4 regions of the Massilia sp. SYSU DXS3249 genome follow, and region 3 is predicted to be linked to each of the others. Evidence: predicted binding sites of a transcription regulator. Region 3 holds the regulator's gene; each other region holds the start of a gene.
The links. Region 3 encodes FNR, which switches genes on or off when oxygen is low (the NO sensors DNR and NnrR bind a similar motif). Its sites were predicted from a motif close to TTGATNNNNATCAA; they were not measured.
Positions count from the first base shown of each region.

Region 1: the regulator FNR is predicted to act here: its motif matches at 2,552-2,565, upstream of ACWCIA_RS02165 (universal stress protein).
Region 2: the regulator FNR is predicted to act here: its motif matches at 4,014-4,027, upstream of ACWCIA_RS02090 (universal stress protein).
Region 4: the regulator FNR is predicted to act here: its motif matches at 2,908-2,921, upstream of ACWCIA_RS02140 (universal stress protein).

Region 1 covers NZ_JBSIPX010000001.1:494,154-499,800, reverse strand. The annotation lists gene ACWCIA_RS02175 (bifunctional acetate--CoA ligase family protein/GNAT family N-acetyltransferase) at 1-1,641, opposite strand, end outside; gene ACWCIA_RS02170 (universal stress protein) at 1,892-2,431, shown strand; gene ACWCIA_RS02165 (universal stress protein) at 2,720-3,562, shown strand; gene ACWCIA_RS02160 (NAD(P)-dependent alcohol dehydrogenase) at 3,631-4,686, shown strand; gene ACWCIA_RS02155 (universal stress protein) at 4,757-5,581, shown strand; gene ACWCIA_RS02150 (cation-transporting P-type ATPase) at 5,626-5,647, opposite strand, start outside.
Region 2 covers NZ_JBSIPX010000001.1:475,855-481,501, reverse strand. The annotation lists gene ACWCIA_RS02105 (universal stress protein) at 1-234, shown strand, start outside; gene ACWCIA_RS02100 (PEP-CTERM sorting domain-containing protein) at 259-1,314, opposite strand; gene ppsA (phosphoenolpyruvate synthase) at 1,417-3,852, opposite strand; gene ACWCIA_RS02090 (universal stress protein) at 4,082-4,564, shown strand; gene ACWCIA_RS02085 (hypothetical protein) at 4,637-5,044, opposite strand; gene ACWCIA_RS02080 (hypothetical protein) at 5,130-5,647, opposite strand, start outside.
Region 3 covers NZ_JBSIPX010000004.1:16,814-22,460, forward strand. The annotation lists gene ACWCIA_RS06260 (DUF885 domain-containing protein) at 1-1,730, shown strand, start outside; gene ACWCIA_RS06265 (VOC family protein) at 1,914-2,342, shown strand; gene fnr (fumarate/nitrate reduction transcriptional regulator Fnr) at 2,451-3,218, opposite strand; gene ACWCIA_RS06275 (cytochrome ubiquinol oxidase subunit I) at 3,444-4,904, shown strand; gene cydB (cytochrome d ubiquinol oxidase subunit II) at 4,908-5,647, shown strand, end outside.
Region 4 covers NZ_JBSIPX010000001.1:486,682-492,328, forward strand. The annotation lists gene ACWCIA_RS02130 (cation-translocating P-type ATPase) at 1-1,667, opposite strand, end outside; gene ACWCIA_RS02135 (PEP-CTERM sorting domain-containing protein) at 1,701-2,780, opposite strand; gene ACWCIA_RS02140 (universal stress protein) at 3,149-3,634, shown strand; gene ACWCIA_RS02145 (zinc-binding alcohol dehydrogenase family protein) at 3,649-4,644, shown strand; gene ACWCIA_RS02150 (cation-transporting P-type ATPase) at 4,753-5,647, shown strand, end outside.

The DNA of each region.
Region 1 (5,647 bases), on a different contig from region 3:
GCCGCCCACGTCGGACTTGTGCGACAGGTCGGGAGACAGGATTTTCAGCGCAACCGGATAGCCGATGCGCGCCGCGCCCGCCACGGCCCCGGCTTCGTCAAGCGCGATATCGGTCGCCACCGACGGGATGCCGAAACTGGCAAGCAGGGCCTTGGCGTCCGCTTCCCCGACCGTCCCGCCGCCGTCCGCCAGCAACCGGGCCACGCGTGTGCGCGCGCCGGAGCGGTCCGCCGGGGCCAGCACGCCTGCCGAGGGAACCTGCATCAGCAGCGCCTGGTTGCGCCCGTAATCGACCAGCTGCATCAGCGCGCGCACGGCCTCCTCGGGCGTGTCGAAGACTGGCAGGCCGGCGTCGATACAGAGATTGCGTGCCTGCGCGACGCTCGCGCCGCCAAGCCAGCAGCACAGCACCGGCCGCGATGCGCCACGCAGCAGCGGCAACAGTGCGCGGGCGATCTCGGCGGCCGGCACGATGGCCGTCGGCGCGTGGATCAGCAGCAGCGCATCGGCGTCGTTCGAGGCCAGCAGCGTCTTCAGCACCTCGACATAGCGCTCGGCGGGCGCGTCGCCGATGATGTCGACCGGGTTTCCTCTCGACCAGTTAGGCGGCAGGTGCCGGTCGAGCTGCGCCAGCGTGGCCTCGCCCAGCGATGCGAGCGTTCCGTGCGCGGCAACCAACGCGTCGGTTGCCATGACGCCCGGTCCCCCGCCATTGGTCAGGATCGCCAGCCGTCCGGCGCCGGGGCGCAGGCGCAGGCCATCCCCAAGCACCGCCACCGCATCGAACAGCTCGGCGGTGGTGTGCACCCGCAGCATCCCGGCACGGCGCAGGGCGGCGTCGACCACCAGGTCGGCCGCAGCCAGCGCACCGGTATGGCTGAAGGCTGCGCGCGCCGCCTCGGCCGCCCTGCCCGCCTTGACGATCACGGTGGGCTTGGCGCGCGCCGCGCCGCGCGCCGCCGACATGAACTTGCGCGCCTGGCGGATGCCCTCAGCGTACACGAGGATGGCGTCGGTGCCGCTGTCTCCGGCCAGGTAGTCGAGCAGGTCGCCGAGATCGACATCGCTGGCGTCGCCCAGGGAGATGAACGAGGAAAAACCGATCCTGCGCTCGCGCGCCCAGTCAAGCACCGCCGTCACCATCGCGCCGGACTGTGCGACGAAGGCCAGGCGTCCGGGCAAGGCCGACACCGGCGCGAAGCTTGCGTTCAGGCCGATTCCCGGAACCAGCAGGCCGACACAGTTCGGCCCGAGGATGCGCAGCAGGTGTGGCCGGGCGGCATCGAGCATTGCCTGGCGCAGGCTGGCACCGCCGGGACCGGGGGCGTCCAGCCCGGCGCTGAGCACCACCGCCGCCCGGCACCCGAGCTCTCCGAGCTGGGCAACGATACGGGGCACCGTGGCGGCCGGCGTGCACACCACCGCCAGCCCGGGCGCGCGCGGCAGGCGCTTGACGTCCGCAACCACGTCGATTCCCGACAGCTGGCGGTATTTCGGATTGACCGGCCAGATGGGGCCCGTGAACCCGGCGCTGACGAGGTTGGCCAGCACCGTCGCGCCGACGCTGCCGGGACGCGCACTCGCGCCGACGACCGCCACGGAGCCGGGCGCGAAGAAGTGGCCGAGGTTACGGATGCTCATCTGCTCTCCCTGTCCGGTCCTGACACGCCCGTCAGCCGCCACATGCGGCCCCGAGCGCGGTGATCCGGGAGCCAGAATGGCGCCCGGCACCGATAACAGCCTTGACGCACATCAAATCCACCAGGGTGGGCAAATCGCGCGCCGCGGCGTCATGCAATTTTGATGCGCATCAAGGACTCGAGAGGACGTGGCACCCATTCTAGCAGCGCGCCCATCCGGCGCAAGTGAGGATTTCTACAGGGAGAGTCCCATGTACCAACGCATTCTCGTGCCCACCGACGGTTCCGAACTGGCGACCCTGGCAGCCGATGCCGCGATTGCCTTCGCGCAGGTTTGTCGCAGCGAAATCGTCGCGCTCTCGGTTGCGCCGCCGGAACCGGTAATGATGTCGGCGGAAGGTGCGATTGCGACAAGCAGCCCGCTTGGCGTCGACGTCCTGCTGGAGCAGGCAAGCCAGTATGTCGGGCAGGTTGCCGATGCGGCAGCGAAAGCCGGCGTCAAATGTACGGCGCTGACGGCGTACGGCTATTCGCCCGCCGATGAAATCATCAATGTCGCCGAACGCGAGCACTGCGACCTGATCTTCATTGCCTCGCACGGCCGGCGCGGCCTGAGCCGGCTGATCGCCGGCAGCGTCACGCAACGCGTGCTGGCCTATTCGCCAGTGCCGGTGATGGTCTACCGGGCGCGCCCGTCGCAGGCAACAGGGCCAGGCGCAGACGCATTCGCAGTGGCCGCCGGGGAGGCGCCACATGCTGCGCCGGCGGCATCTGCCGGCCGTGCTCCATGAAGTTACCGGGATCGCGGCTGCACGCCATGAATCTTGTGAATGGCACACTGATCGCGTCATGCCGTGTCCGTACCCCTGTCTATCTGCTTCGGCAAGGCTCCTTCGACGACAGGCTCCCGTTTGACCTACATCAAAGCGGCAAATGACCCGGATCGACAGACTTGCCTGCAGGTGTGAGATGCAGAGTGAGACCGATGCGGTGCCGCCACGCCGCACGGACCTGCGCACTAACCATCCCACCGTCCCGGATTGACACCAACGTGGCCCCATCTACCTAAGCGAGTATGCATGCCGTACAAGACCGTCCTCGTCCATTGCGACCTGTCCATCCATGCACCCGCCCGGATCGCGCTGGCTACCGCGATTTGCGCGGAGCACGGCGCGCACCTGGTCGGCGCGGCATTCACAGGTATTGCGCGTCAGATCTTCCCGGGCGGCTACGACGCCGCGCCAGGCAGCCTGCTGGCCAGCTATGTGGAGCCGCTCCACATGGCTGCCCGGGACGCGCTCGACCGCTTCGAGGAAGTCGCCGGGCGCGCTGGCATTTCCCACCAGTCGCGCCTGATCTGCGACCAGGCCCCTGACGGCCTCGCACTGCTTGCCCGGTTCGCCGACCTGGTGGTCGTCAGCCAGGACGACCCGGACGAGAGCCTGGGCTATCGTCCGGCAGCCGAACGCATGCCCGACTATCTCGTGCTCAACGCCGCGCGGCCGGTACTGGTCGTGCCGCGGCTGGCGCCGCCTGCCGCCTGTCCGCGCCGGATCCTGCTGTGCTGGAACGGCAGCAGGGAGGCGGCGATGGCGATGTCTGCCTCGCTCCCCCTGCTCGAGCGCGCCACCGATGTGATTCTCGCCACCCTCACCCCCACCTTTCCGGGCCCATGTGCCGACGCCGAGGAACTGGACGACGCCCTCGCTTTCCTGGAACGCCACGCTATGCGGGTCGACGTGGTGCTGCGCGATCCGCGCCACGATACGGGGCACGCGATCCTCGACCTGGCCGCCGAACAGGGCTGCGACCTGGTGGTGATGGGATGCTTCGGCCGTTCGCAGTTCCACGAACTCCTCCTGGGCGGCGCGAGCAGGACCGCGCTGCAGGAGGCGGCGCTGCCTGTGCTGATGGCCCGCTAGGACAGGCGCGGATGCAGCCCCCCACGCCGCACACACCGCGCACTGCGCCAACTGAACAGGAGGAGCAAATGGGCAACATGAACGCAGCCGTCTTCACCGGTCCCGGACGGATCGTCCTCGGGCGCAAGCCGATTCCGCGTGCCGGGCCGGGCGAGGCGGTCGTCAAGATCACCATGACGACCATCTGCGGGACCGACGTGCATATCCTGAAAGGCGAGTATCCGGTCGCCGACGGCCTCACGGTCGGGCACGAACCGGTCGGCACGATCGCCGAGCTCGGGGCCGGCGTTACCGGGTACGTGGTCGGACAGCGCGTCGTGGCGGGGGCCATCTGCCCGTGCGGGCAGTGCCACTCCTGCCTCGACGGGCACCAGGCCCAGTGTGGCGGGCACGCCATCGGCGGCTGGCGCCTCGGCAATACGATCGATGGCTGCCAGGCCGAGTATGTCAGGGTACCGTTCGCCATGGCCAACCTGGCGCCGATCCCGGACGAACTGACCGACGAACAGGTGCTGATGTGCCCGGACATCCTGAGCACCGGGTTCGGCGGCGCCGAAAGCGGCGGCATCCGGATCGGCGACAGCGTCGCGGTATTTGCCCAGGGGCCGATCGGGCTGTGCGCCACGGCCGGCGCCCGCCTGCGCGGGGCCTCGCGCATCATCGCGGTCGACCGTGTACCCGAGCGGCTCGCGATGGCCCGCCGCCTGGGCGCCGACCACGTCATCGACTACAGCGAGCGCGACCCGGTAGAGGAAATCCTGCGCCTGACCGGCGGCCTCGGCGTGGACGTCGCAATCGAGGCGCTCGGCACTCAGCAGACCTTCGAGAGTTGCCTGCGCGTCCTGCGCCCCGGAGGCACGCTGTCGAGCCTGGGCGTGTACTCCGGCAAGCTCTCGCTGCCGGTGGACGCATTCGCGGCAGGGCTGGGCGACCACCGGATCGTGACCACCCTGTGCCCCGGAGGCAAGGAGCGCATGCGCAGGCTGATGAACGTGGTGGCATCGGGCCGGCTCGACTTGCAGCCGCTGGTGACCCACCGCTTCCGCCTCGAGCAGATCGAGGATGCCTATGAACTGTTCGCCAACGGGCGCGACGGCGTCCTGAAAGTGGCGATTATTCCCTGAGCCGCGATTCTCACCAATTCTCTCGGCAATTTCCAGCGACTTCCGGCAATTTCCAAGGAAAGGAGCAGCCATGTACAAGACCATTGTCGTTCATGTCGACGAAAGCCCGGCGATGGAAGCGCGCTTGCTGGCCGCCGCCCGGCTCGCCGGGGAACACGGGGCGCACCTGGTGGGCTGCGCCGCCACCGGCATGTCCTGGCCGGCGTACGCGATGCTGGCCGGTTCGATGACGAGGGCGGGAGGCGAGGAATTCGAGTCCTTGCGCGTGCTTGGACATGCGAACCTGGAGCGCTTCTCCCTACGCGCGCGCCAGCTCGGCGTGCAATCGCTGGAGGAGCGCCTGGTAGAAGACGAAAACCGCGACGCGCTGCTGCTGCAGTCGCGTTATGCCGACCTGGTGGTGACCGGCCTGGACGCGGGCGACCAGGCAACTGCACGCGGGCTGCCGCAATACCTTGCGCTGCGCGGCCCGCGGCCGGTGCTCGTGGTGCAGCCCGCGTATGCCGGGGAACCGATCACGGACAGCGTCGTCGTCGGCTGGGACGGCAGCGTGGCCGCCCTGCGCGCCATCGCCGGCGCCCTGCCCCTGCTCGTGCGCGCGGGCACGGTACGGCTCGCGCTGGTCAACCCGGAAAGCGAGGCGGGACTGCACGGCGAAGAGCCGGGCGCCGACATGGCGCGCTACCTGGCGCGCCACGGCGTGCCCGTCGAGGTCCTCGTTGAGCGTACCCGATCGCCTGCCGGGGACGCCCTGCTCGGCCTGGCACGCGGCCACGGGGCAGGCCTGCTCGTCACCGGCGCCTACGGCCACAGCCGTTACCGCGAGATCGTGCTCGGCGGCGTCACGCGCGTCCTGCTCGAACGCGCCGGGGTGCCGGTCCTGTTCGCGCATTAGACCGTTCCAGCATCGATGCCGATGAAAAGCGGTGCGTGCCGGGACTAAGACTGGACCTCCCCGCTG
Region 2 (5,647 bases), on a different contig from region 3:
GATGCCCAGACACTTGCCTCGTACCTCGAACGGCACGGCATCGGCGCGTCTTTCGTCCACGAATCGGCGCACCTCGACGTTGGCGAAGGCCTGTTGTCGCTGGCCGCCGACGTGGGCGCGGACCTGCTGGTGATGGGCGGTTACGGTCACGCCAGGCTGCGCGAACTGGTGCTCGGCGGCGCCACGCGGACCGTGCTGCAGGCCATGACGGTTCCCGTCCTGATGGCACATTGAGAGCGCGCGAACCTGGAGGTTTTTTCACACACTCTGAGGCTGGCGGCGCGAAATGGCGGCGGCAAGCACCAGTCCCAACAACAACATCGCGCTTGCGGAGGGCTCCGGCACAGGTGGTACCGGGCTGAGCAGCATCGACCCGTAACAGAAGACACCGGTCCGGTCGCACGAGTGCGACAGGATCTGGCTGCGATCGTTGATTTCGTCGCCCGATTTCAGCAGGAGGTCGGCAGTGGGGTCGATGCGCGTGTTCAGGTCGATCAGTTCGCCGTCCGCGTACAGGAAGGCGCGGTCGTCGGCGACGCCGACGACCTGGCCGACATTGTTGATGTCGTAGCCGAAGCTGGACCCGGCCCCGGGCGTCAGGTCCGTGACCGCGTCGCCGTCCCACAGAAACGCATGGTTCCGTCCCTCCGGAGTCGTGAAGTAGCCGGTCACCCATCCTGCATCGTTGATGGCCTGGCCGAACACCTGCCTGCCTCCGACCCGCGGCAGGTCGATCAGCTTCCCGTCGCGGTACACCGCGGTGCGGTAGCCCCCTTCCGCCGGGAAGTACTCGAGCAGCACGTCGCCCCGTCCGTTCATGTCGCCGGGCATGCTGTTCGGAGGGCCGAAGTCGTCGACGACCCCGTTCCTCAGCACCAGGGCGCGCGAGTCCGGGGTCTGTGCGGCGATGTCGCCGCGGTCGTTGATGTCGCGCGGATCGAGGATGCCGTAGCGCGCCGTCAGGTCCTGCATGCGTCCGTCCGAATACAGGAAGGCGTGATACTCGCCCGAGGCCGTGGTCGATACGCCCACCGCCTCGCCGGCATTGTTCAGGGCGCGGATGCGGGTGATAAAACCGCCCAGGCCGGGGACCGATTCCGACATGGGCCCGCCGTTGATCGACGCCCCTTCATACGGCGTTTCCGGCCCGGCGCTATTGACCGCGTAACGCCCGGCGTCGTTGAGCCCGGTCGCGCGCGAGTACTTGCCGCTTGCCGGCGAGTACGAGAAATATTCCGGCGCCGCGCCGGCAAGGGGCGGCAGGATGACCAGCAGTGCTGCGGCACAGGCGCAGCGCAGGTTCCTGATCTTCATATGGACGTCCTCCATGACAGTGGTCAAAGCCGCGCGCCCGATCGATTCCTGCATGAGGGGTATGCGGGCGGCATAGGAACTCGACGATGCCCGTGCTCCGCTTCAGCCCGCCGAGGGCATGCGCGGCGCGATCCCGAGCCCACGCTCCACTTCGAGCAGGTTGCGCACGGTCGCCAGCAAGGAGTCGGGATTCAGGCTGATCGAGTCGATCCCCTGTTCCACCAGGTAGCGCGCCACCTCGGGATAGTCCGACGGCGCCTGGCCGCAGATGCCCACGTGGCGGCCGTTGCGCCGGGCGCCCGCGACCGCCTGGCGCAGCATCTCAAGCACGCCCGGATCGCGCTCGTCGAAGTCGAAGGCGACGATATCGGAATCGCGGTCCACGCCGAGTACAAGCTGGGTCAGGTCGTTCGAGCCGATCGAAAAGCCGTCGAACAGGCGGGCGAACGCGTCGACCTGGATCACGTTGTTGGGGATCTCGCACATGACGAAGATTTCCAGTCCGCCGGCGCCCTGCCGCAGCCCGTGCGCGGCCATGGCGCGCAGCACGCCGTCGGCTTCCTTCACCCGCCGGCAGAAGGGGATCATCAGGACCAGGTTCGACAGGCCCATGTCCTCCCGCACCCGCCGCATGGCGCGGCACTCCAGCGCGAAGCCTTCGGCATAGGCCGGGTGCGCATAGCGCGACGCCCCGCGAAAGCCGATCATCGGATTCGCCTCGTCCGGTTCGAAGGCGGCGCCGCCAAGCAGGCTGGCGTACTCGTTGGTCTTGAAGTCGGACATGCGGACGATGACGGGCTTCGGGTAAAAGGCCGCCGCGATGGTGCCGACGCCCTCGGACAATTCGCGCACGAAATAGTCGGCGGGCGAGGCATGGCCGCGGGTGACGCGCGCGATCTCCTCGCGCTCGGCCGCGTCCCGCACCTGGTCCGGATGCACCAGCGCCATCGGGTGGATGCGGATGTGTTCGGCGATGATGAATTCCATGCGCGCCAGGCCGACCCCGTCGTTGGGCAGGAAGCGGGTGCGGAAGGCGATGTCCGGGTTGCCCATGTTGACCATCATGCGGGTGCGCGGCATGGGCAGGGCCGCCAGGTCGGTGGTCGTCCTGTGGAACGGCAGGCTGCCGGCGTACACGTGGCCGGTGCTTCCCTCGGCACACGACAGGGTGACCATGTCGCCGGTGCGGATCGTTTCCGTCGCGTTGCCGCAGCCCACCAGCGCCGGCACGCCGGTCTCGCGGGCCACGATCGCAGCGTGGCAGGTGCGCCCGCCCCGGTCCGTCACCACCCCGGCGGCGGTCTTCATGACCGTGCCCCAGTCGGGCATGGTGGTTTCGGCCACCAGGATCTCGCCCGGCCGGAACTGGCCGAGCTGCCCGATGTCCATGATGACCCGTGCCGCGCCGGCCGCGACCTTGCTGCCGACCGCGCGCCCCGACGCCAGCACCGCGGCCCTGCCGTCGAGGTGGTACTCGTCGAGCAGCGTGGCGGAACGGCGCGCGGCCACCGTCTCCGGCCGCGCCTGGACCACGTAGAGCTTGCCGTCGATGCCGTCCTGGGCCCACTCGATGTCCATCGGCACGGGATGTCCCGCACGCATGCTGTAGTGTTCCTCGATCCGCAGCGCGGCCTCGGCCAGCTCGAGCACGGCGTCGTCGTCGAGGCAGAAGCGCTCGCAATCGCCAGGGGCGGTCGGCACGTTGCGCGTGGTGCCGGCGTTCCCCGCCTCCGCGTACACCATCCGCACCTCCTTGCTCCCGAGGCTGCGCCGCAGCACGGTGCGCCGGCCCTCGCGCAGGGCCGGCTTGAACACGTAGAACTCGTCGGTATCGACCGTTCCCTGGACCACGTTCTCCCCCAGCCCCCAGGCGCCGGTCACGAGCACGACGTCGCGAAAGCCGGTTTCGGTATCGAGGGTGAAGATCACGCCGGAACAGGCGAGGTCGGAACGCACCATTTTCATGACGCCCACCGACAGCATCACCTTGAAATGGTCGAAACCGTTCTCGATGCGGTAGACGATCGCGCGCTCCATGAACAGGCTGGCGAAGCAGCGCCGCACGCTGTCGAGCAGGGCCGCTTCGCCGCCGACGTTGAGGTAGGTTTCGTGCTGGCCGGCGAAGCTGGCGGTGGGCAGGTCCTCCGCCGTGGCGGAACTGCGCACGGCCACGGTCAGTCCTTCGCCATACTGTTCGCGCAGCTCGCGCCAGCCTTGCAGGATGCCCTGTTCGATCTCGGGAGGCAGGGGCGCGCCGTAGACGATATCGCGCGCGGCCCTGGCACGCCGCGCGAGATCGGCCACATCGACATGGTCGAGCCCGTCAAGGGCCGCGTGCAGCGCGTCCCACGCGCTGGCGCGGTCCAGGGTTTCCCGGTAGGCCGCGGCAGTCACGGCAAAACCGTTCGGCACGCGCACGCCCTGGGCTCCCAGCTCGCGGACCATTTCGCCGAGGGAAGCGTTCTTTCCGCCCACCAGGGGCACGTCGGCAATTCCCAGCTCTGCGAACCAGGAAATGAACTTGCTGGATGTGTCCATGGCCGCACTCCCCGATCGCAGGCATTGCATCTCGACCGATCGTATCGAAGGAATTCGGCTGCCGCTTAATCTCGCTCAATACTGTCTCACATGAGCGCGAGCCCATGTTGACGGTATGAGTAGACGTCAAGCCAACTTTAGCGTAGAACCCCAGCGTCGATTTGATGCGAATCATGCAGATCCGGCGGCTCCCGGCGCATACTCTCCGTCCTGCTTACGGAGGACCACCATGTACAAGCGCATCCTGGTGCCGACGGATGGGTCGCCCATCTCCCTGCTGGCGGCCGACGCGGCGCTCCAGCTTGCCCGGGCCTGCCGCAGCGAGGTCGTGGCGCTGTCGGTCGCCTTTCCCGAGGCCTACCTGGGCGGTGCCGAACGAGGGCTCGTCAGCGACGCCGGTCCGCAGGCCGACAGGCTGCTGGAGCAGGCCCATGGCCACGCGGCCGCCGTGGCCGCCCGGGTGCAGGCGGCCGGCCTGCCCTGCGAGACGCTCGCGATCTACTCGCTCAGTCCCGGCGAGGCGATCGTCGATACCGCAAGAGGTCGCCACTGCGACCTGATCGTCATGGGCTCGCACGGCATGCGGGGACTCACCAGCGAGATCGCGGGCAGCGTCACCCGGCACGTCCTCGCCTACTCGGCGATCCCGGTCATGGTGCTGCGGCCGCCACGGCACGATGCCGTGGTGACGGATACCCGGACCGGCTTCTGACGCCACGCCATCCGGTGCGGCCAGGGCCTGTGCTATCCGTGCATGCAGTCGCCAGTGCGGTCGGTCGCCACGTCATCGACAGTGCTGCCGCATCATCTCCATGTGCCGTTGGCGCATCTCGGGCGACATGCCTTGCATGTGCCGCTCCATCATCGCGTGCCGCGCCTGTTCGTCCGGCGCGCCCCGCATGTCCCGGTGCATGGCGCACATCGCCTCCTTGTCCATGGGCCGCATGCCGCCACATCCAGCCGGCTTGGCGCCGCCCATCATTCCACAGCCGGGGGCGCCTTGCGTCATGGCTCCGCCCATCCCTCCCTGTGCGGGGGACGTGCCGGCTGAAGCCGGGGTGGCCGCATTGACAGAGGTGCCCGGATGATGCCGGGCATGCTGGCCGCCAGGCGGACTGGCGCAGGCAACAAGCAGGTTCGCCGCGGCCAGCACGGCCATGAAGCGTAACCCGGGGAGAGTGTTGGCTGACATGTTTGCGCTCCTTTTCCAATACTTATTGGGGGTATTCATCCATGCCGTTCGCGATCGGACGGCGCTACCGGCATGCCATGACCCGTCATTCGTGTACCGCGAGGTCGCCTTCCGCGAGCCGCGTCCGGTCCGTTGCCGTCGCGGCAGGCGCCAGCGCGTCCGCCGGCGCCGGGCCGTTATCGTAGTCCACGACCTCGGCGCCGGCGGGACCACCGTGGCTGATGCGCACGCGCATCCGGTCGGCGCCCGCCTGGCCCGTGCCGGCGCCATCGCTCGCTTCGGCCAGGAACCGGTACCCGGCGCGGCCATTGAAGCGCCCTGTTCCTTCCAGGCGCACCACACCGCCATTGCGCGCCGGCGCTCCGACATGGTCGCTCTCGAACCGGAAGGGTCCCGCCAGCCTGAACACCGGCGAGCCGGCGGCCGGGGCGTCCGCCGTACCCGCCCGGGCGGCCGCGAGCGGCGCCCAGAGCACGAAACGCAGCGCCTGCGCGCCGCGCGCCATGCCGCTGCCGCCTTCCCGGCCCAGCGCGCCCTGTCCGCTAATGCTCGGCACCCCGGGTTCGTCGACGTAATAGTGGATGCCCACACGGGTGGCCCGTC
Region 3 (5,647 bases):
TCAAGCCGAACGCCGCCTTCGATGCCTGGGCCGACAAGTTCGCCAACGACTGGGTGCGCCGCAACCCGCAGTTCGCCACCTCGACCCAGTACTTCGGCGGCGCCGAGCAGGAACGTTTGGACCGCGAGTTGACGCCGCAGACGCCGGCCCAGCGCAAGCAGGCCATCGCGCTGGCGAAGCAGGGCCTCGCGCGCCTCGACAAATTCCTGGCCGGTCCGCTGAGCGAGACCCAGCGCATCTCGGCCATGGTGATGCGCTGGTCGCTCTCGAACACGGTCGCCAACGAGCCCTTCGAGGACCACAACTTCGTGTTCTCGCAGTTCAGCGGCGTGCAGGTCAGCCTGGTGAACTTCCTGACCCAGACCCACCCGATGCGCCGCGCGGCCGACGTCGACAGCTACCTGGCCCGCCTGGACCAGGTAGCCGCCCGCATGGACGAGGCGCTGGCGCGCGGCCGTTCCGCCGCCGAACGCAAGCTGATCCCGCCGCGCTTCATCCTCGAGCGCGCCCAGTTCCAGGTCGACACCTTCCTCAAGCCGGCCGCGCCGCAGAACGTGCTGGTGACCTCGCTCGAGCAGCGCACGGCAGAGTTGAAGGACCTGACGCCCGCGGCGCGTACGGCGGCGATCGCGCGCGCGACGAAAATCGTCGAGGACAAGATCCGCCCGGCCTACACCCGCGTGCAAGCCTTCATGGCCGAGCTGCATCCGAAGACCACCGACACGGCCGGCATCTCGCGCCTGCCCGACGGCGCCAAAGCCTATGCCCGCGCGCTCGCCAACTACACCAGCACCACGCTCGGCGCCGAGGAGATCCATGCGATCGGCCTGCGCGAAGTGGCGCGCATCGAAGGCGAGATGGACAAGCACCTGCGCTCGCTCGGCTTCAACGAGGGCAGCATCGAGGCGCGCATGAAGGCGCTCGACGCCACCTTCCAGCCGAAGGTGAAGGATGGAGAGGACCCGCGCCCGGCCATCCTGGCCAAGTACGTCGAGATGGTGAAGGACGCCGAGCGGCGCAGCGCCAGCCTGTTCAACCTGAAGCCGCGAGCCCCGGTCGTCGTGCTGCGCGAGCCGCCGCTGACCGAGGCCTCGGCCGCCGCCCACTACTCGCTGCCGGCGCCGGACGGCAGCCGCCCGGGCGTGTTCTGGGTGCCGATGCGCGGTCCGACCTTCGACATGATCCGCATGCGCAGCCTGTCCTACCACGAGGCGGTACCCGGCCACCACTTCCAGCTGGCGATCCAGCAGGAATTGACCGGCATCCCGAAATACCGCAGCCAGCGCATCTTCAGCGGCGGCAGCGCGCACAGCGAAGGCTGGGCGCTGTACACCGAACGCCTGGCGGTGGAGCAGGGCTGGTACGGGGACGAAAAGACCGGCGACGTGCCGGGCCTCCTGGGCGCGCTCGGGTCGGAACTGTTCCGCGCACGCCGCCTGGTGGTCGACACCGGCCTGCACATGAAGGGCTGGACGCGCCAGCAGGCGGTCGACTACGGCATCAACGTGCAGGAAGTGGACCGCTACGTCGCCTGGCCGGGCCAGGCCACGGCCTACATGATCGGCATGCTGCGCATCCTGGAGCTGCGCGAGAAGGCCAAGGCCGAACTCGGCCCGAAATTCTCGCTGCCGGCCTTCCACGACATGGTCCTCGGCGCCGGTTCCGTGCCGCTCGACGTGCTGGGCCAGCTGGTCGACGGCTGGATCGCGAAGGAGAAGGCGAAGGCCTGAACCGACCGGTAGGGTGGGCACTTGTGCCCACGCGGTACGTACTCTGCGTCCAGGCGACCATGCCGCGGACGCGCAGGCAGCGCGTCCATGCACGTGATGAAACCGCGTGGGCTCGAGAGCCCACCCTACGTCCGCCGCACGATAGAATGGATTCCCGACCACCTCTTTCCGAAGGAGTGCGCTATGGAAACCCAGGAACTCTACCGCGGCCGCCTGATCGACCACATCCAGCTCGTGGTGCGCAACCTCCCTGCGTCGCGCAGGTTTTATACGGCAGTATTCGAAGCGCTGGGCGTGCCGCTGGCGGCTAGCGGCGAGGATTATTTCTGGGCCGACGAACTGTTCGTCTCGACCGCCGACAGCGAGGCCGCGCAGGGCATGCTGACCGGGCGCCACCACCTGGCCTTCCAGGCGGGCAGCCGCGAGATGGTCGATGCTTTCCACAAGGCAGCACTGGCCGCGGGCGGCAAGGACAACGGCGGCCCCGGGGAACGCGCCTACCACCCCGGCTATTACGCTGCCTTCGCGCTCGATCCGGACGGCAACAACATCGAAGCCGTTTACCACGGCGAGGCGCAGCGCAGCGCCCCGGCGGTGCGGGTTACTTTTTAATCCGGAGGGGAGCGCCTAAGAAAACCTCCAGGGCAAGGCGCATCGTCGAAGACAGTACCAGGGTACGGCGAGACGATGCAACGCAGCCATGGAGGTTTTATTAGGCACTCAGCTCATCGGGCTGCACTGGTCGGTGCCGGCCGCAATCGCCTTCAGCTTGGCCGGCTCGAGCAGGCGCACCTCGCGCTTGTCGACTTCGATCCAGCCCTGTTTCTTGAAGCGCGACAGGAGCCGGCTCACGCTCTCGATCGTCAGGCCCAGGTAGTTGCCGATGTCCTCGCGCGACATGCGCAGCCCGAAGCTGGTCGAGGAGTAGCCGCGCGCCGCATAACGTGCGGACAGGTTCACCAGGAACACTGCAAAGCGCTGCTCGGCGCGCATATTGCCCAACAGAAGCATCACGTTCTGCTCGCGCGTGATCTCCTGGCTCATGATCCGGTGAAAATGGCGGAGCAGGGCGGGCACCTGGCCGAACAGGTCTTCCAGGCGTGCGAACGGAATTTCGCAGACTTCGCTGTCTTCCAGCGCCACCGCGTCGCAGTGGTGGCGGTCGCCGCTGATCGCGTCCATGCCGAGCAGCTCGCCGGCCATCTGAAAGCCGGTGATCTGCTGCTCGCCGGCGGCATTGACCTGGTAGGTCTTGAAATGGCCGTAGCGGATCGCGTACAGGCTGCGGAAGGGCTCGCCCATGGCGTACAGGCGCTCGTCGCGCGCGAGGCGGCGGCGGCGGCCGATGATCTGGTCGAGCCGGTTGATGTCGGCGTCGTCGAGCCCCATCGGCAGGCAGAGCTGGTGCATGCTGCAGGCGCTGCAGCTGGCCTTGATCGCGCCGAGACTGATCGGCGCCGTCGCGGGAAGTGGGATGCCTTGGGTCATGTTAGGACGAAGAAACGAGGTAAAAACGTGGCCGGTCCATTATAGACCGCTGAGCCGTCCCCATTCCCGGTTTTTCCGGACAAGGCCGTCCACATGCGCGCTTGCGATGTAAGTACGCAACGGCTCCCTACGCTTCGCACCGCCTTTCGCGAGCATGGACAGCTTGCCAACTGTGCGCACCTTTACCCATGCTAGATTCTCGACAGTTCATCCTCGGGAGTGCTCATGTTCGGCTTATCGGCGTTGGACCTGGCCCGCATCCAGTTCGCGTTCACGATGTCCTTCCACATCCTGTTCCCGGCGGTCACCATCGGCCTGGCAAGCTACCTCGCCGTCCTCGAATTGTCCTGGCTGCGCACCAAGCGCGCGGTGTATGTCGACCTCTACCATTTCTGGCTGAAGATCTTCGCCGTCATGTTCGGCATGGGCGTGGTGTCGGGCATCGTGATGGCCTACCAGATCGGCACCAACTGGGGCGCCATGTCCGAGTTCGCCGGTTCGATCATGGGCCCGGTGCTGGCCTACGAAGTGCTGACCGCCTTCTTCCTGGAGGCGGGCTTCCTCGGCGTAATGCTGTTCGGCTGGACCCGGGTCGGCCCGCACCTGCATTTCGTCGCCACCTGCATGGTCGCGGTCGGCACCCTGATTTCCGCCACCTGGATCCTGGCCGCCAACAGCTGGATGCAGACCCCACAGGGCTATGCCATCGAGGGCGGGCGCATGGTGCCGGCCGACTGGCTGGCGATCGTCTTCAATCCCTCGTTTCCCTACCGCCTGCTGCACATGGTGGCGGCGGCCTACCTCACCACGGCGCTGATCGTCGGCGCGGTCGGGGCCTGGCAACTGCTCAAGGGCAGGGACAACCCGGCGGTGCGCAAGATGCTGTCGATGGCGATGTGGATGATCCTGCTCGCGGCGCCCGTCCAGGCGGTCATCGGCGACTTCCACGGCCTCAACACGCTCGAGCACCAGCCCGCCAAGCTGGCGGCGATGGAAGGACACTGGCAGAACGAGCCCGGCGAGGCGGTGCCGCTGCTGCTGTTCGGGATTCCCGACATGGAGGCCGAGCAGACGCGCTACGCGGTCGGCATCCCGCACCTGGGCAGCCTGATCCTGACCCATACCTGGTCCGGGCAGATTGCCGGCCTGAAGGAATTCGCCCCCGCCGACCGGCCGAACTCCCTGATCGTGTTCTGGAGCTTCCGCCTGATGGTCGGACTGGGCCTGCTGATGATCGCCCTCGGCGCCTGGAGCCTGCTGCTCAGGCGGCGCGGGCGGATCTTCACCAGCCGCGCTTTCCTGCGCGGTGCCTTGTGGATGGGGCCGGCCGGGCTGGTGGCCATCCTCGCCGGCTGGGTCACCACCGAAGTGGGGCGCCAGCCCTGGGTCGTGTACGGCGTGCTGAGGACGGCGGACGCCGTCTCGCCGCACGGCGCCGGGACGCTCGCGCTCACGCTGGCCCTGTTCGTGGTCGCCTACCTCTTCGTGTTCGGCGCCGGCACCGCCTACGTGCTGCGCATGATGCGCAAGGGCCCCCAGGCCTTCGAGCTGCACCGGGCGACCGAGGGCGGGCCGGGCGAAGGCCGCACGCCGATGCGCCCGATGTCGGCCGCCGACGTCGGCAACGACGACGACGCGGTGGAGGATCATCCCGGCGGCGGCGGTCACCACTCCAGGGGAAGCTGAGCCATGGGCATCGACACCTCGGTCATCTGGGCCGTCATCATCTACTTCGCCGTCTTCATGTACGTGCTGCTCGACGGCTTCGACCTCGGCATCGGCATGCTGTTCCCCTTCGCCCGGGACAAGCGCGACCGCGACACCATGATGAATACCGTGGCCCCGGTCTGGGACGGCAACGAAACCTGGCTGGTGCTGGGCGGGGAAGGGCTGCTGGCAGCCTTTCCGGTGGCGTATTCGATCATCCTTTCGGGGCTCTACCTGCCGCTCATCTTCATGCTGATCGGCCTGGTGTTCCGCGGCGTGGCCTTCGAATTCCGCTTCAAGGCCAAGGAGAGCGGGCGCCACCTGTGGGACAAGGCCTTCATCGGCGGCTCGGTGGTCGCCAGCTTCTTCCAGGGCGTCTCGCTCGGCGCCTTTCTCGACGGCATCACCGTGTCCGGCCGCAGCTATGCCGGCGGCCCGCTCGACTGGATCGCGCCGTTTCCCCTGCTCGCCGGCTTCGGCGTGATGATCGCCTACACCCTGCTCGGCAGCACCTGGCTGATCATGAAGACGGAAGGCGACCTGCACCGGCGCATGGTGCAGGTGGCGCGCCCCTTCGCGCTGCTGCTGCTCGGCGCCATCGTCGTGGTCAGCATCTGGACGCCGCTGCGCGACCCGCACGTCGCCGACCGCTGGTTCACCTTCCCGAACATCGTGTTCCTGATGCCGGTGCCGGTGCTGGTGCTGCTGTTCATCGTGATCCT
Region 4 (5,647 bases), on a different contig from region 3:
AGCTGCGCCAGCTCGGGCCCGGTCACTACGCTGCCATCGGCAAGCCCGGCCTGGCGTGCGATGGCGCGCGCGGTGCCGGGATGGTCGCCGGTGAGCATCACCACGCGTATGCCCGCGGTCCGGCACTCGGCCACCGCGTCCGGGATATCGGCGCGCAAGGGATCGGCGAGCGCGACCAGGCCAAGGAGTTCGTAGGGCAGTGTCGCCGGATTGTCCGGCCATGGCGGCGCCACGTTGCGCGCCTGGGCCACCGCGAGCACCCGCAGGCCCTCGCGCGCGAATGCCGAGGCCGCCTGCAGCGCTTCGTCGCGCCTGGCCGGCGGGCAGAATGCGGCGACCGTCTCCGGCGCCCCCTTCGCCGCCGCCCGGGTTGCACCGGCGTCGCTCCAGATCCTGATCAGGGCAGGGCGCCCGGCGCTCAGGCCGTATTCGCGCTCGAGGTGCGGGGAGCGGACCGCCAGCGAGGTGTCGACGCCGCAGCGTGCGGCGGCCAAGTGCAGGGCCTGGTCGATCGGGTCCGGCGACTGTGGCCGGCTGGCAAGCAGCGCGACCGCCAGCAGCTCCTGCAGCGCCGATGGCAGACGGTCGCCGTCGCGCTGCATGTCGTGGCTGGCGCCGTCGCGCCACAGCAGGCGCAGCGCCATGCGGTTTTCGGTCAGCGTGCCCGTCTTGTCCACGCACAGGACCGATGTCGACCCGAGGATCTCGATGGCGGCCAGGCGGCGGGTGAGGACCTGGCGGCGTGCGAGGCGCCATGCGCCGATCGCCGGGAACACCGTCAGGATGACGGGGAATTCCGCCGGCAGCATCGACATCGACAGCGCCACGCCCGCCAGCAGCGCATGCAGCCAGTTTCCGCTTCGCAGCCCGAGCAGGAGGACGAGCAGCAGGCTGACCGCGAACCCGAGCACCGCCAGGCGCCGCGCCAGGTTGCTGGTCTCGCGCTGCAGGCGCGCGACCGGCGGCTTGATGTTGCCGAGTGCAGCGCCGATGCGACCGAGCTCGCTGTGGACGCCGGTTGCATGTACCACCGCCACCGCTTCGCCTTGTACGACCAGCGTACCGGCAAACACCCAGGGCAGTACCTCGCCGCCCGGCGGGGCCGCGGCGCTCGCCTCGTCCCCGGCGCGCTTGCCCACCGGTACCGACTCCCCCGTCAGCAGCGATTCGTCGACCAGCATCCCGCCCGTGTCGACCACGAGGGCGTCGGCCGGCACGCGGTCCCCCTCCGCCAGCCTGATCACGTCGCCCCGGACAAGCTCCGCTGCCGCTATCTGCAGCTGCTTGCCGTCGCGGACGACCGTTGCGCCAGGGGCGCTGAGGTCGCGCAGCGCCTGCAAGGCGCGCTCGGTGCGCCCCTCCTGGTACAGGCTCATGCCCAGCAGCAGCACGACCATCAGCAGCAGGAAAACGCTCTCGTACGGCTCGCCCAACAGGAGATACAGTACGGCGGCGCCGATCAGCAAAAGGAACATCGGCTCGCGGGCAGCGTCGATGACGATCGCTCCCCAGCCGCGGCGCGCCGCGTCAGGGAGCTTGTTGGGACCGTCGGCCGCCAGGCGCCGGGCGGCCTCGGCCAGGGTCAGTCCCTCCCGGGCGCCAGGTCCCGCGGGTCGTCCGCGGCCCTCGGCCCCCCTGGCTTCCCTGGGGCCGTCAGGCGCGTCCATCGTCGCAGCCCCGCGCGACGCCGCCCGGACCGGTCACTTGCGCCGCCGGCGCGCGGCGGACAAGGTGGCGAGCCCGCCGAGCAGCATCGCCACGGTGCTCGGCTCCGGAATGGCCGGCACGAGGTCGAGGCGTACGGAGCGGCAGTCGGAAGTGGACCCGAAGCAGGCAGTGGCGAGGATCTGCCCGGCGTCGTTGATGTCCGCCGCCTCTGTGACCGTCCAGCCCGGCTCGGGAACGAGCAGGTCGTTCAGGTCGCGCAGGCTGCCGTCGTCGTAGAAAAACGCATGCGACAGCTCGGAATCGAAGCGCCCGCCCAGGATGCCGACGATTGCACCGTGATTGTTGATGCCGCGTGCCGTCCCGCCCGGCGCGCCCAGGCTCGCGAACACGCCCCCACTGTACAGGTAGGGGTGGACGCCGGCGTCGGCGAATTCCGCGCCGCCGACGATCATGCCCGCATCGTTGATGTCGTCGGCTGAAAACGTGACGACGCCCGGCGCCGCGAGCTCGCGCACCAGGCCGTCGCGGTAGGCGAAGCCGCGCGGGTCGCCGCGCGGGCGGTCCGGGAGTGGCGCCAGGCTGTTGGTGCCGACGACCGTGCCTTTGTTGTTGAGTCCGTAAGCATCGCCCTGCTCGCCGCCGAAGGTGTCGATGGCGGTCATGGTAGTGCCGTCGTAAAAGAATCCGCGGGAGGTTTCGCCAGGAAAATTACCGGCGGTGCCAGCAACCTGGCCCCGGTCATTGATGGCGCGGGGTGTGGCGAAGCTCAGGCCGGCCACACGCCCGATGTCGCGAATCTCCCCTCCCGAATAGATAAAGGCCGGCGCGTCCGGCAGCCTGGAACTGAAGCTGCCGGCGACCTCGCCCCGGTTGTTGATTGCGAAGGCCTGGATACCCGGCGCAATCCGGCTCAGGTTAACGATGCCGGCGTCGCTCCAGATCCAGGCTTCGTTGCGCGTATTGCCGACGATCTGTCCGGCGTTGTTGATATCAACAGCGGTGAAGTCGGACGGCAGGAATGTGAGGGAGTAGATCGGCTCGGCCAGCGCAAGCGTTGGGCAGGCGAGCCCGGCAGCGAGGAAGAGTGCGGCACGGTGTTTGCGCAGCTTCATGGCGGCATCCTGTAGAAGTCAGTATGGCGTTGAGGATGCGCCGTGCATACCGCAAAAGGTTGAGGTAGATCAGCCGGGCGCACGTACGGGTCGGGTACCCAAGCGTTTTGGGCGGCCGGGGAATCTTCTGATGTGCGTCAAACCCTCCGCTCTCGCGCACCGTGGCCGGGGGGCACAGGACATACGATGGCATGATGCATGATCGGGTATGCGCGAGACCGCTTCGGCGCGCTCGCGCGGCATATGGCGTGCTACGATCTGTTGAAGCGTGTTCTTTCACCGAAGGTTACGCTCCCGTTTTTTTGGGAGTAAAACGCCATCGTGGCAGGCAATCCACGACGATTCGATCCGTTGACAGGAGCTGCACCATGCTGATCGAGAAGATACTCGTCGCGACCGACGGCTCGGACCTGGCCGTTCGCGCGGCGCAGATGGCCGTGCTGCTGGCGCGCACCTCGGGCCGCCGCATCGTCGCGTTCTCGGTCGCCCAGCCACATTTTTCCATGCCGCCGGATGCGCTCGCGTCCACCGACGCCAACGCGGAACTGCGCCGCGCGCTCGGCGCCGCCGCCGCGCACGTCGAGACGGTAGCCCGTATCGCAGCGCGCGACGGTGTCGCTTGCGAGACCCTGACCACCATCGCCTCGGCGCCGGGCGGCGAGATCGTCCGGGCCGCGCAGGAGCACGGCTGCGACCTGATCGTCATGGGCGCGCACGGCCCGTTCGACGCGAATACGCTGTTTACAGGCAGCGTGGCCCAGCATGTCCTGGCGTGGTCGTCGGTTCCGGTGCTGGTGTTGCGCGACCCGCGGGAAGCATCGAAACCCGAGTTTTCCGATGCACCCGCGCCATGACCGGCCCAGGCACCATGGCTGCAATGGTGCTCGACGGCCCGGGCCGGCCGCTGCGGGCGGCGCGCCTGCCGGTTCCCCGGCCGTCCGGTCAGGAGATCCTGATCCGGGTATCGGCCTGCGCCGTTTGCCGGACAGACCTGCACATCGTCGACGGCGACCTGCCGCCGCACCTGCTGCCGCTCGTGCCCGGCCACGAAATCGTCGGCCTGGTTGCGGAGGCTGGACCGCGTGCGCGCCGTTTCCGCCCGGGACAACGGATCGGTGTGCCCTGGCTCGGCGGCAGCTGCGGCGCCTGCGCCTATTGCGTGACGGGGCGCGAAAACCTGTGCGACCGTCCAGTATTCACCGGTTACGATCGCCATGGCGGCTTTGCCGAATATACCCTCGCCGACGAGCGCTACTGCTTTGCGCTGCCGGACATCTACGACGATGCGCACGCCGCCCCGTTGCTGTGCGCCGGCCTGATCGGCTACCGCGCCTATGCCATGACGGGACAGGCGCACCGGATCGGGCTATACGGTTTCGGCGCTGCGGCTCACCTCATCACCCAGCTCGCGCTGAAGCACGGCCGCGAGGTGTTCGCCTTCACGCGGCCCGGCGACACCCGTTCGCAGGTATTTGCCCGGTCGCTCGGGGCTGCATGGGCCGGGCCTGCGGACGCTGCGCCGCCTGCACTGCTGGACGCGGCGATCCTGTTTGCGCCGGACGGCGGATTGGTCCCACCCGCGCTGGCGGCCACCGCCAGGGGCGCTGCCGTGGTGTGCGCCGGGATCCACATGAGCGACATCCCGGCGTTTCCCTATCGGCTGCTGTGGGGCGAGCGCTGCCTGCGTTCGGTCGCCAACCTGACCCGTACCGATGGCGAAGCGTTCCTGCGCGAGGTGGCACACGGCGAGGTGGCCACCACCGTTGTTCCCTACGCGCTGGCGGCTGCCAACGAAGCGCTGGCGGACCTGCGCGCCGGGCGTATCGATGGGGCCGCGGTCTTGTTGCCGGCGACGCGAGGCTGATCCGGGCGGAGAGGACGGTCGGGCACGCGCAACCTGCTCGCCTCCCGCAGCTTGCAGCCGAACGGTTCCACCTCGCCAGCGACGACGTACACATGACGGAGGGCGGCAGTGAAACGAGAGAATCCGGACCGGCCGCGCGTCGCGTGGCACCATGCGACAGTCGATAGCGCCCTTGCACAGGTACGAACCTCCGTTAGCGGGCTGAGCCGGGAGGAGGCCCGGTCCCGCCTGGAAACATACGGCCCGAACCGGCTGCCGCAGGCGGCAAGGCGCAGCGCCCTGATGCGCTTTCGCCTGCAATTCCACAACATCCTGATCTACGTGCTGCTGGGATGTGCAGTCATCACGGCGGCACTCGGCCACCCGGTCGACTCCGCGGTAATCCTGGCGGTGGTGATCGCCAATGCCATGATCGGGTACATCCAGGAGGGCAAGGCCGAACGGGCGATGGACGCCATCGGCCACATGCTCGCACCCCATGCCAACGTGGTTCGCTTCGGCGAACGCATCAGCATCGATGGCGAACAACTGGTCCCCGGCGACATTGTGCTGCTGGAGGCTGGCGATAAAGTCCCTGCGGACTTGCGCCTGCTCAGTGCACACGGCATGTCGGTGCAGGAGGCGGTCCTCACCGGCGAATCGGTCCCGGTCGAGAAGCACACGGATCCGGTGGCGATTGATGCGGCGCCGGGCGACCGTTCATGCATGGCTTTTTCCGGGACACTGGTCGCCGGCGGCCAGGGCAGGGGCGTCGTGGTGGCGACCGGCACCGACACGGAAATCGGGCGCATCAGCGGGCTGCTCTCGCAGGTGGAGGTGTTGACGACGCCGCTGGTGGCGCAGATGGGCGTCTTTGCCAGGTGGCTGACCATCCTCATCCTGCTGCTTGCCGCCTTACTGCTGGTCTATGGCTACTACGTCGGAAAGCACGATTTTACCGAGATGTTCATGGCGGTCGTCGGGCTGTCGGTCGCCGCCATTCCAGAAGGGCTGCCCGCCGTGC